One region of the Pelosinus sp. sgz500959 genome, then DNA from elsewhere that is predicted to be linked to it. Evidence: riboswitches for the same ligand, from Rfam matches in the RefSeq annotation. Region 1 holds a riboswitch; the other holds the start of a gene.
The links. Region 1 has a riboswitch for lysine ahead of ACAN52_RS11485 (diaminopimelate decarboxylase family protein). Riboswitches for the same ligand answer to the same signal wherever they lie in the genome.
Positions count from the first base shown of each region.

Region 2: it holds a riboswitch for lysine, as region 1 does, so the genes downstream of both, ACAN52_RS05860 (amino acid permease) here and ACAN52_RS11485 (diaminopimelate decarboxylase family protein) in region 1, are expected to answer to the same signal.

Region 1 is NZ_JBGJZL010000006.1:189,485-195,520, forward strand. Features, by position in the region: gene ACAN52_RS11480 (HD-GYP domain-containing protein) at 146-1,207, shown strand; gene ACAN52_RS11485 (diaminopimelate decarboxylase family protein) at 1,259-2,545, opposite strand; lysine riboswitch at 2,666-2,842, opposite strand; gene fumC (class II fumarate hydratase) at 2,922-4,307, opposite strand; gene larA (nickel-dependent lactate racemase) at 4,475-5,767, opposite strand; gene ACAN52_RS11500 (MFS transporter) at 5,779-6,036, opposite strand, start outside.
Region 2 is NZ_JBGJZL010000003.1:205,190-211,225, forward strand. Features, by position in the region: gene ACAN52_RS05845 (DUF4931 domain-containing protein) at 228-995, shown strand; gene ACAN52_RS05850 (bacteriohemerythrin) at 1,063-1,482, shown strand; gene ACAN52_RS05855 (metal-dependent hydrolase) at 1,521-2,465, opposite strand; gene ACAN52_RS05860 (amino acid permease) at 2,601-4,025, opposite strand; lysine riboswitch at 4,113-4,295, opposite strand; gene ACAN52_RS05865 (sugar diacid recognition domain-containing protein) at 4,431-5,492, shown strand; gene ACAN52_RS05870 ((Fe-S)-binding protein) at 5,541-6,036, opposite strand, start outside.

The DNA of each region.
Region 1 (6,036 bases):
GTAAGTGAAAAATAAAAATACTTATATTTTAAAAAATAAAAAAAAAAATCCTTTTAAAATAAAAAAATGATATAATGACGATTATTAGATATTATTCGACATTTTTATTAAGATTAATTGAGATTAATATAAAGGAGTTTCTATTTTGAAACAGATCATCTTAACTGAAGCCAGGCCAGGTATGATTTTGGCACGTAGTATCTTAAATAGTAAAGGGCAAGTATTATTAGTTGCAGGAGTTACCTTAACAATCGAATTTATTCGCAAGTTGCAACTATTAAACTTAGAAACTCTTTTTATTCAAGATGCGCATTATGCAGATATTACAATTCCCGAATATATTTCATTAGAAACACAGCAACGAGCATTATCAATATTAACAACTACGATGGAACGTGTAAACAAAGATGGGACTTTTGCATTTGATCCTGTCGCAAGCGTCGCCTCAGATATTGTGGAAGAATTAGTGACTCAAGCTGACGTAACCATTCACTTAACAGGCATTGCAATTTATGATGATTGTACGCTGGCTCATTCTTTAAATTGTTCAATTTACACAGCATTACTTGCCCGTTGTTGTGGTTTTTCAATTCCTCAAATCAAAATTATTACGTGTGGAGCACTACTCCATGATATGGGGAAAATAGAAATTGAAAAAACAGTCCTCAATAAACCTGGTCGCTTATCAGATGAAGAATTTACGATTATGAAACAACATCCTGCCCTAGGTTTTAATATATTAACCAAAAAGCGTTTGGAAATTTCTAGTTTGGTTGCTCATATGGCTTGGCAACATCATGAGAAAATTGATGGTACAGGTTATCCACGCGGTTTACATGGAGAAGAAATCCTCAGCTATGCTCGCTTACTCTCAATTACTGATGTATATGAAGCCATTACTGCAAATCGTCCTTATCGCAAAGCCATGAGGCCTGAAGATGCATATAATATTATCGAGTCTGGTTTAGGAACAGCCTTTGACCGAGAGTTCGGAGAAATATTTTTATCAAAAATAGCGTTATATACACCTGGATCGGAAGTCTTATTGAATACAGGAGAACGAGCAATCGTTGTTTATGTTCCTGCCACTTCTCCTCAACGTCCAGTGGTGCGACTTATTGCTCATCCTGATGGAACCCCTTATACCCCACCACGAGACATCAGCCTTGCAGAAAACCCTGAGATTTTAATTTTGCTTACATGTTAAGAAAGAACCTAATCCGTTTAAAGGGATTAGGTTCTTTTTCTCATTTGCTCACTATTTATTTTTTGTTGCGGCCGCAAGTGGCAGTTCACATGTTTCAAAATCTAAAGTGGCAAAATAGTCAGCAAGTGTTTCGGCACGACGAATCATTGATACACTGCCATCTGCTTTCAAAAGCAATTCTGATGAGCGTAATTTTCCGTTATAATTAAAGCCCATTGCATGACCATGAGCTCCTGCATCATGAATCACAACAATATCACCAATATCAATTTTAGGTAAGCTGCGATCAATGGCAAATTTATCATTATTTTCGCACAGAGAACCCGTTACATCATAGACATGATCAAGAGGATACTCTTCTTTTCCCATTACTGTAATATGATGATAGGAACCATATAAAGCTGGGCGCATTAAATTAGCCATGCAAGCATCGAGTCCGATATAATTTTTGTAAATTTCTTTTTTATGCAATGCAGTAGACACGAGATAGCCATAAGGCCCTGTAATCATGCGACCACATTCCATTGTAATATTTAAAGGATGAAGTCCATTGGCTACAATTTTTTCTTCGTAAGCTTTACGAATACCTTGACCGACAAAATCTAGATCTACGGCTTGTTGTTCTGGGCGATAAGGTACACCAATGCCACCACCAAGATCAATCATTTCAATACGAATGCCTAGTTTTTGATAGATTTCTAAAACTAAATCAAACATCATGACTGCCGTACCAATGAAACTGTCGCCACTTAATTCATTGGACATTACCATGGTATGCAAAGCAAAACGTTTTACCCCTTTATCTTGCATGATTTTATAAGCAGATAAAATTTGTTCTCTGGTTAAACCATATTTTGCCTCTTCTGGGTAACCAATAATGTCATTGCCGCCTTGTAAAAGGGAGCCGGGATTATAGCGGAAGGAAATAATTTCTGGTATCCCCACATGTTTTTCCAAATAATCAATATGAGTAATATCATCAAGATTGATAATGGCTCCAATATCTTTTGCCGCTTGATATTCTTCAGCTGGAGTATCATTTGAAGAAAATATAATATTTTCTCCGACAATCCCAGCCTGTTGCGATAGGATAAGTTCAGCTAAAGAACTACAATCAGCACCAATACCTTCTTCTTTTAATATTTTTAGAATATGAGGATTCGGCGTTGCTTTGACTGCAAAATATTCTTTGAAACCAGGTGCCCAAGAGAAGGCGGCTAATAATTTACGGGCATTGTCCCGAATTGCCTGCTCATCATAAATATGAAATGGCGTAGGATATTTTTGAATAATAGACTCAAGTTGCGCTTTGGTAAATGGTACTGTTTTTTCAGCCATGATCGATACCCCCTGAATTTGTTTTTTACAATTTAAAACTCTGTCAATAACTTAAAAATAGCGGTTTACAGGAACTATCCCGCAAACCGCTATAAGAAAACACTTCATCTCATAACCAATTATGCAGATAGCACTCCATTCAATCTCTTGAATGACAGTTTTGCATTTATTCAACACAAAACCAACAAAAGGGCACTTGCTACCACCCTTTTACTTCGGCGATTATTCCTTTCTGTATCTGTCATCGCTAGCTACTCTAGATACATACTCTTAATATATCGCACCTCTATCTTCTACTATTCACTTTACTATTTTTATAAGTATAGACTAATCTAGTTTGTCATGTCAACTCAATTTATAATTAAAAATTTACAACTTAACGTGGTTTAACTAATTTTTCTGGATTCATATATCGATCATAATCAGACTCACTCACCCACCCTGTAGACATGGCCGATTCTTTTAAGGTAAGTCTCTCTTTTACTGCTTTTTTAGCAATCTCTGCTGCCTTGTCATACCCAATCAGCGGTACAAGACCTGTAATAAGGATTAAAGATTGATGCAAATAAAAATCAATGACTTCACGATTGGGTTCAATTCCCATGGCGCAATTCTGGCTAAAAGAATTCATCCCATCTGATAATAAGCGAATGGATTGCAATAAGTTATATACGGTCACAGGCATAAATACATTGAGCTGAAAATTCCCTTGGCTTGCCGCAAAAGAAATAGTCGTATCATTACCGAATACCTGAGCAACAATCATTGTCAGAGCCTCTGACTGAGTAGGATTGACTTTAGATGGCATAATGGAGCTACCAGGTTCATTCTCAGGTATTTTGATCTCACCAATACCGCACCTTGGTCCACTCGCCAGCCAGCGTACATCGTTGGCAATTTTCATCAAATCAGCAGCAAGAGCTTTCATCATACCATGCACAACGACTACCTCGTCCTTACTGGTTAGAGCATGAAACTTATTCGGTGCTGTTCTAAAGGCTTCTCCTGTAAGGCGACTTATTTCCTCTGCCATCAGCTCACCGAAGTGCTGAGGAGAATTAATTCCAGTACCAACGGCTGTGCCTCCCATAGCCAAATCTCTCATAAAATTAAGTCCAATGCTTAACATTTCTTCGTTTCTTTCAAGCATTCGTACCCAACCACTTATTTCTTGGCCCAAGGTAAGAGGGGTCGCATCCATCAAATGAGTTCTGCCGATTTTAATAATTTGACTATATTCTTCAGCTTTATGATGTAAGGTTTCTTTTAATGAAATCAGTGCAGGTAATAATTTCTCTGTCGCCATCATAACCCCAGCAACATGTATGGCTGTTGGAAAAATATCGTTAGAGCTTTGAGAGCAATTCACATGATCATTCGGATGAACAAGAATAGGTTCAGGAGTTTTTGCTATGATTTGCGTAGCGCGCCGTGCAATGACTTCGTTAATATTCATATTAAACTGTGTTCCACTCCCTGTCTGCCATACGGCGAGAGGGAAATTACCATCGAGTTTGCCTGCTAACAGTTCATCACAAGTTTCAACAATTGCATCGGAACGACGTTGATCGAGGACACCAAGCCTATAGTTAACAAGGGCAGCAGCTTTTTTAATCACACCGAAAACTTTTACTAGTTCATAAGGGATCTTTTCTACACCAATACGAAAATTTTCATAACTACGTTGAGTCTGAGCCCCCCATAATTTATCAGCTGGTACTTTGATTTCTCCGATTGAATCTTTTTCAATACGATATTCCATCAGATTCACCCCTTTTTCATCATTAAAAGCAGTTTTTTATCCTTACTTTAATAATAAGCCATATCGCCGTAAGAAGTATACTTTAATTCTGTCCATTTATCGAAAAAAAGTAAGTTTGTAATTTTTACAATTACAAACTTACTTTTTCATTATCATATGGTAATCAACTATTTTTCTACAGGCACAGTATTGGCAGCATGAGCCATAACCGTAATACTGTAATCTTTGCGGCCTAGTTTTTCTTCAGCAATTTGAATCGCTTCTTCTAAGCTTGCAGCAGCAATCATACCTGTTTTCTCAATAAACTCTTTATTTTCTGGCAAGGACACTAGAATGTGCGGAACTTCTTTTGCCATAAAACCTAATTTTAAAGCAATAAAGCCAGGCACTGTAAATCCAGCGCGTAATGCCAATTCTCGTTCATATAAAGATTCATAGTTAAACCAATCACTAAAGTCAGGTGGTTCCATCATATCACGGCATTCTAGAAGTAAGATTACGACTCCACCTGGTTTAACAGCCATAAAGGCATTGCCAATACTTTTCGATCCTTGATACAAATTGATATCTTTCGGGAATCCGCCAGCAGATGCAATCACTACATCAGCCTTGCCATTCACTGTTACACCAAATATTTCTTGAGCTGTCTTGCAACCATCTAACCAAGCTTCATACCAATGGCCAGCAACAAAACGTGCAAACTGTCCATTTGGTGTAAAGACAGCATTTAATAAAAATGCTGGTTTAAGTAACGCTGCCATTTCAGTTAAGTCTGCATGCATCGGGTTATTTTCTAACTTACCTGCGATGCATTCTTGGCTAACACCTTGCCCAACTTCACTATGCAGACACAAACTATGATTGGATTGAATGGTTTTATAAGAAGCAATACCAGGGACAATGGACTTGCGACCGCCGCCAAAACCTGCCATTAAATGATGAACAATCCCACCAGTCAAAATGACTTTATCAGCATTGACTGCATGTTTGTTTAAACTGACCTCATTACCGCGAGAGGTTTTTCCAATATGAACAAAGTCATCTTCTGTAGGAGCATAACTTTGCAAAATAGTAATCCGCTCTACAATCTCTTGCCCAAAAGTCAATATATTTTCCTCATGGGTATGATGACGATGAGCCCCTAAGGCAACAATAAGTGAAACATCAGCATCAGGTATACCTGCTGCATTCAGTTCATTTAATAAGGTGGGTAAAAATAAATCGTGCCGCACCCATTTACGTGTGATATCACTGGCAATGATGACAACCTTATCACCTGCCTGCACAACCTCTTTTAAGGGCGGCGTACCAATTGGATGATTTAAGACCTCTTTAACCGCAGCCTCTACATCCGTGACAGGTATAGCTGGTTTACCATCAACAACATTGATTACACGTTCTTCCGGCAAATTAATTGTTACTTCTTGATCGCCAAAACCAAAAGAAAATTCTTTTAACATTTATCTCTCTCCTATGCAACTTTTTCGTGGTTATTGCTTTTTTTTAAAACCAAAGGAACATCTGGCTTAACGACAAGCCACGCAATGATGCCAACTACAGCCGAACCAGCAGTTGCTAAAATAGCCGCCTGCCAGCCGTAATTCGTAGCAATCCACGCTGTCACTGTTGGAGCAGCAATCCCACCAATATTACCCCAACAATTCATCCAACCAGATACTGATCCGACAAACTTACCACCAATATCAATGCAAGCCGCCCATGACGCATT
Region 2 (6,036 bases), on a different contig from region 1:
CCGAAAACAAATTAATTTTACTGAGCAACAATATAGAGTTCTTTTGCAGTTACTCGTAAAAACAATTCAGTCTTTTCTAAGATTTTTTTACTGTAAAAGAGGAAATTTATCTTGAATATTGAAGTGGTTAACATTAAATACTAAATTTAATGAAGACATTCAAACTGAAGTTTATCCGATGGCTAAGTTCTTGGATAAGGGAGACTCAGATTTAGAGGAGATTCATAATGCCAGCAAGAAAAACATATTTAATTTTTGACTCAAATATTGGAAAAAACAAGCCGGAAAATATTATTAATGCAACTGCGACATGTCCATTCTGTCATCGTGAGGAATTGACAGATATTCTGGCAAGTGACGGATCCATCTTGTTAATAAAAAATAAATATCCCGTTTTAATCAATGCCTTTCAAACTGTTCTAATTGAAACAGATGATTGTAATTCCGACTTATCTCTTTATAGTAAGGATCATCTATATAAAGTAATTGGATTTGGTGTAAAGAAATGGCAAGAAATGATACGCAGCGGTGACTTTTCTTCTGTTCTTTTTTATAAAAATTATGGTCCTTATTCAGGTGGTACAATTAGGCATCCTCATATGCAAATCGTTGGCTTAAAAGATATCGATTATACAGATAATATAACGATTGAAAGTTTGCAGGGGTTCATTATTCACGAAAAAGATGGGGTTGAGTTAAATTTAGCTCAAGAACCTAAAAATGGTTTTTTTGAATTTAATGTGCGACTCGGTAGTTTAGAGTACGTAAATCAAATGGCTGATTATATACAAATTGTAATTCATTATTTATTAAATCATTTTCATAAAAATTGCAAAAGTTATAACTTGTTTTTTTATCAAATTAATGATGAAATTTCTGTTAAAATTATGCCAAGATTTGTTACATCTCCCTTGCTTATCGGCTATTCCATACCGCAGATATCCAATCGGGCAACGGAAGTGGTAACCGAGATACAACATCTATACTTTTCTTAATTTAGATAGCAGGGAATACGCTTTTGTCGAAGAATGAAGATAATACGAGAATAAATGGAGGTGTCTTATGAATTTTTATAATTGGGATGAAAAATTTTCTGTTGGTATTCGAGATTTTGACGAACATCATAAAGAACTTATTGATTTACTCAATGAAGTGTACAAAAAAGTATTCCAATGCGAGGATATTGATGAAGAGCGAATTTTGACGCAAAAAACACTAAGTAACTTATTAGAATATACAAAATATCATTTTACAGCTGAAGAAGCATTAATGAAAGAATTGGATTATCCAGAATATGAAGAACATAAAGGGAAACATGATTATTATATAAATGAAATTGATAATATCGTTCAGGACCACAAAAAAGGCGGCGTTGCCCTGTCTTTTACAGTATTTATGATGCTAAAAGAGTGGATTATGGTACATATTTTAGTTGAAGATAAACAGTATAGTCAGTTCTTTAAGGAAAATGGAATACAATAGATAAAAGTTCCTCGTCAAGAGGAACTTTTTAGGTAGAGTCAACAAGGTATTTTCATCGTTCTTCCATAAGAATGCATATAGGAAGCTGTCGGAAGTTTATTGTGATCAAAGATAATAGTGGCATGGTGGAGAAATTGTTTATTTAGAATATAACGTAAGTCATAAATGTTTACAGAGAGGGTATTAAAATGTTCGCGCTCTTCAAAATAAATAAATGGTGTAAAACTGGTAAAAAAATCTCCTAGAGGCGTTTTTCTCGCTTCTAGTGTAATTTTAGAGAGCTTTTTTTGTTTGGGAAGATTCGCATTAATTTCTAGCACTGGGTAGAGTACGCCCAATTGTCCTACAAGGTAGCAATGTTCAGTTTCCAAGACAAAATCCCAAAAAAGGATACGTTTTAAGGAAGGCATTACAGATAGTTGTATTATTTTTTGATGATCAAACAAATTTTTCAGTTGCTTTTTTGCTTTTTTGCGTAATATAATTCTGAGAGCAAGGTAGGCAATGATGACAAAAAAAGTACTAAATGAGAGTTCGAACATGGTAATGTTGAGAGAATATAGACTTGTCATTAGTACTAATAAAATAGGATCAACTACATTTAATAAATATAAACTTTTGCGCTCTTTGCGAAATGGCCACAAAATGGCTGCGCCATGGGTATTGAAGTAATCAATCATGATATGAGATAAACCACCAGCAAAGGCCCACCCCAATAGGGATAATAGATGAGTCTGTGGCATGAAAAAATGCAGAAGTATACCGATGAGAAGGGACCATATCGCAAGTCCAGGGAGAGAATGGGAAAAGGATCGATGTTGTTTGATGTAAGAAAAATTGCCCTTGATTTGCGTAATAATATCAAAATCAGGTGCTTGTGCTCCAAGAATAGTTGCTAAATAGATAGGGTCATTTAAAGATAGTTGGTGACCCGATAAACCAGCAACGGCAATGCCGATCAGTGCATGTGACAAGGAATCCATCAGTACACCTCCCTTACTATTAAGTTTACATAAAATTATATCATAGACAGGGAGGAGGTAGTACTGGTAATTAGTGCGAGTTTGGTTTTCATAAAAAAAGAGGTGCCCTTATTACCTAAGGTCACCTCAAAATGGTTAACTTATTTCTCTTTCTTTTAGGGTTGTCGCATGTTTTTTATTTAAAAATAGTAAATAGTATAAGTAAACTCCAGCTAATGCAGGAATACCAGTATATAAGACAATACGTTGTGATTCGTCAAAATATAAACTAATAATCACACCTAAATTGAGTACGAGTGCCAATATGGGGACAAGGGGATAAAATGGAGTACGAAAGGTAAGTTGTTCTAACTTTCCACCAAGGCGAATAAATTCTTTGCGGAAGTTCAGTTGGCACCAGGCGATGATGACCCAGATTAAACAACCTGTCAGACCAGTACTCGACATAAGCCAGAGATATACAGTATCAGCGGCGTATTCACTCGTCAATAAGGACATACATGCTAAGAGCACAGTGATTAAGACACCATATACGGGTACACCGCGGGAGTTCACCTTACCCAGTATGCTAGGAGCAAGGCCTTCTTTAGACATGGACCAGAGAAGACGTGAGCAAGCATATAAAGCTGAACTGCCTGAAGATAGGGCAGAGGTCATTACAACAAAAAACATGATATCTTTTGCTAATGGCAGACCAAGCATACCAAAGACATGAGCAAAAGGACTTTCTAAAACGCTGGCTTCATTGAAGGGAATGATGGCAGCCAGTACGACCATTGCGAGGACATAAAAGAAGATAATGCGAAAAGCGATACCCTTAATGACCCTAGGAACGTTTTTACCTGGGTTTTCACATTCACCGGCAGCAATGCCGACAAGTTCAGCTCCTTGGAAGGAGTAGACGACTGCGATCATAGTGAGGAAAACTGCTTCAAAGCCATTGGGAAAAAGACCGGAGCTCGTATGGAAATTTGAAAAAGCCATAGGTACAGCATTGTCAGAAAAGCCGAAGATTAAGCCACAACCGGCCACGATAAAGGCGAGAATTGCAGTGACTTTGATACTGGCAAACCAGAATTCAGCCTCTCCATAGGCTTTTACTGAAATGATATTTAGTAAGGCAAGTATTGTAGCAAAAAAACCACACCAGATCCAAATCGCAATCTGGGGAAACCAGTTATTCATGATAATGCCTGCAGCCGTAAAGTCAGCGGCTATACAAATCGCCCAGTTAATCCAATATAACCAACCTGTCGTAAAACCAGCACCAGGGGAGATAAATCGCGAGGCATAGCTCTGGAATGAACCCGATACAGGCATCGCAGCTGTTAATTCACCAAGACACAATAATACTAAATACATAATAAAGCCACCAACGAGATAAGCAAGGACGGCACCGAGAGGACCTGCTTGACTGATGGTTTGCCCTGAGCCGACAAATAATCCAGTACCAATTGTACCCCCAATGGAAATCATCATAAGGTGACGTGATTTCATATCACGTTTCAATCCTTCTTTTTGCGGACATAATTCATCTAAATTTAATGTTGATTTTGACATAAAAGCCTCCTGATTTAATAAAATAAAAAAATGGTTGTGAACTATCTCACAACCAACAAATTTACATAAATATATAAATCCCCGCTTGTATGAGATAGCTCTTCACCTGAAAATGGGAATCTTCAGGTGACAGACTTGTACTTATTCAATACAAATCCAGCAAAAAAAACCAGGTTGGTTATTTTTACTTCGGCGAAGATTCCTTTTTGTATAGTTCATCGTAACCAGCTCACTATACATACTCATAATATCCGCACCTCTATGCATCACAGCCTATTTAATTGATCTTTAGTTTAATAGAAATACTGTTATCTGTCAATATTTCTATTGAATTAAAGGTCTTTTCTCAGGAGATTCTGAAAAGAAAAGCTTACTATAACGTTATATTTTTTATGGAGGATCTAAATGGAAAATGAATATCAAAGATTAGACGCTAAATTTGCCCAGTCCTTAGTGGACATTGTTGCTGCAGAACTAAATAAAAATGTAAATATTCTTGATGATCGTGGAGTCATTATTGCATCTTTTAGCCGAGATCGCATTGGGCAGGTACATGAAGCCGGTGCGAGGATGCTCAAGGCTGAGATGATTAAAGAATTTTATGTTAGCGAAGAAGATGAATTGCACTTACGTGGTATCCGTAATGGATTTAATGTACCGATTATGTTTGAAAATAAGTGCGTGGGTGTCATTGGCGTTACGGGTGACTTAAAAACGGCGGAACCTTATGCACGACTTGCAGCACGTTTTGTGGAGGCGAATTTACAGTCCAATGCAAGACAAGAAAAATTAGTTGGTGCATTAAAGGAAAAAGAAGAACTTCAATCTATATTTCTAAATAAAATAATTCGTGTTCAAGAAGAAGAACGTAAAAAAATCTCCCGAGAACTACATGATGAAACGAGTCAATCCTTAACATCCATTATTGTTGGTTTGCGTATCCTTGCAGAACAGGTGCAAAATAGTGGGGAACGAGAAAAAATATTACAAATGCGAGATCTTGCTTTGACGACATTAGAGGCTGTTCATGATATGGCAGTACAACTTCGTCCTGTGTTATTAGATGACTTAGGATTGGTAGCAGCAGCACAAAAATACATTGCGAACTATTCAAAGCAATATAAAATTTTAATGAATATTGAGTTTAATATTCTATCTCGTGAGCGATTTGCGACTGAAGTTGAGATTGCATTATATCGAATCTTGCAGGAGGCATTAACCAATATTGTCAAGCATGCTGGGGCGACACAAGTCTGGGTCTCTTTGTATAAAAAACAAAATAAACTGATTCTAATTATTAATGACAATGGTGTGGGATTTAATCTTGATTTATTTAAAAGTACTCATAGTCGTACTTCTTTAGGCATATATGGAATGGGTGAACGTGTATCGCTAGTGGATGGAACCTTTGAAATCAAATCAGAAATTGGTCAGGGAACGAAAATTTTTGTAGAGATTCCCTTATGAAAAGAAAAAAACTGTAGGCACAATTCATGCCTACAGTTTTTTTCTTTTTTATTTTTGGCTACCAGCTTGGTAGGATCGATCTAAGACTTGGATAACATGTAAGGTTTCTTTGTCCATGTTATTTTGTACTAAACCATCCATAATATGCATACGGCAAGTACCACAGCTTGTGGCAACAATGTCAGCTTTTGTGGAGCCAATATCTGCGACTTTACGGTCATTGACTTGGCGAGAAAGTTCATAATAAGACATACTGAAGGAGCCGCCTGATCCACAGCAACGATCAGGTTTAGACATTTCGACAAAATTTAAACCAGGAATGGATTTTAAAATTTCCCGCGGTTGTTTAGTAATTTTGATACCACGAACCATATGACATGGATCGTGCATCGTGACAGTTGCATTCACTGGACCAAGTTTTGTTTTGTCGAATTTAACAACATCGACTAAAAACTCGCTGATTTCATAAGTCTTTTTAGATATTTTTTCTGCTAATGTTTTCATTTTAGGATCATCTTTGAACATATGAAGATATTCAATTTTG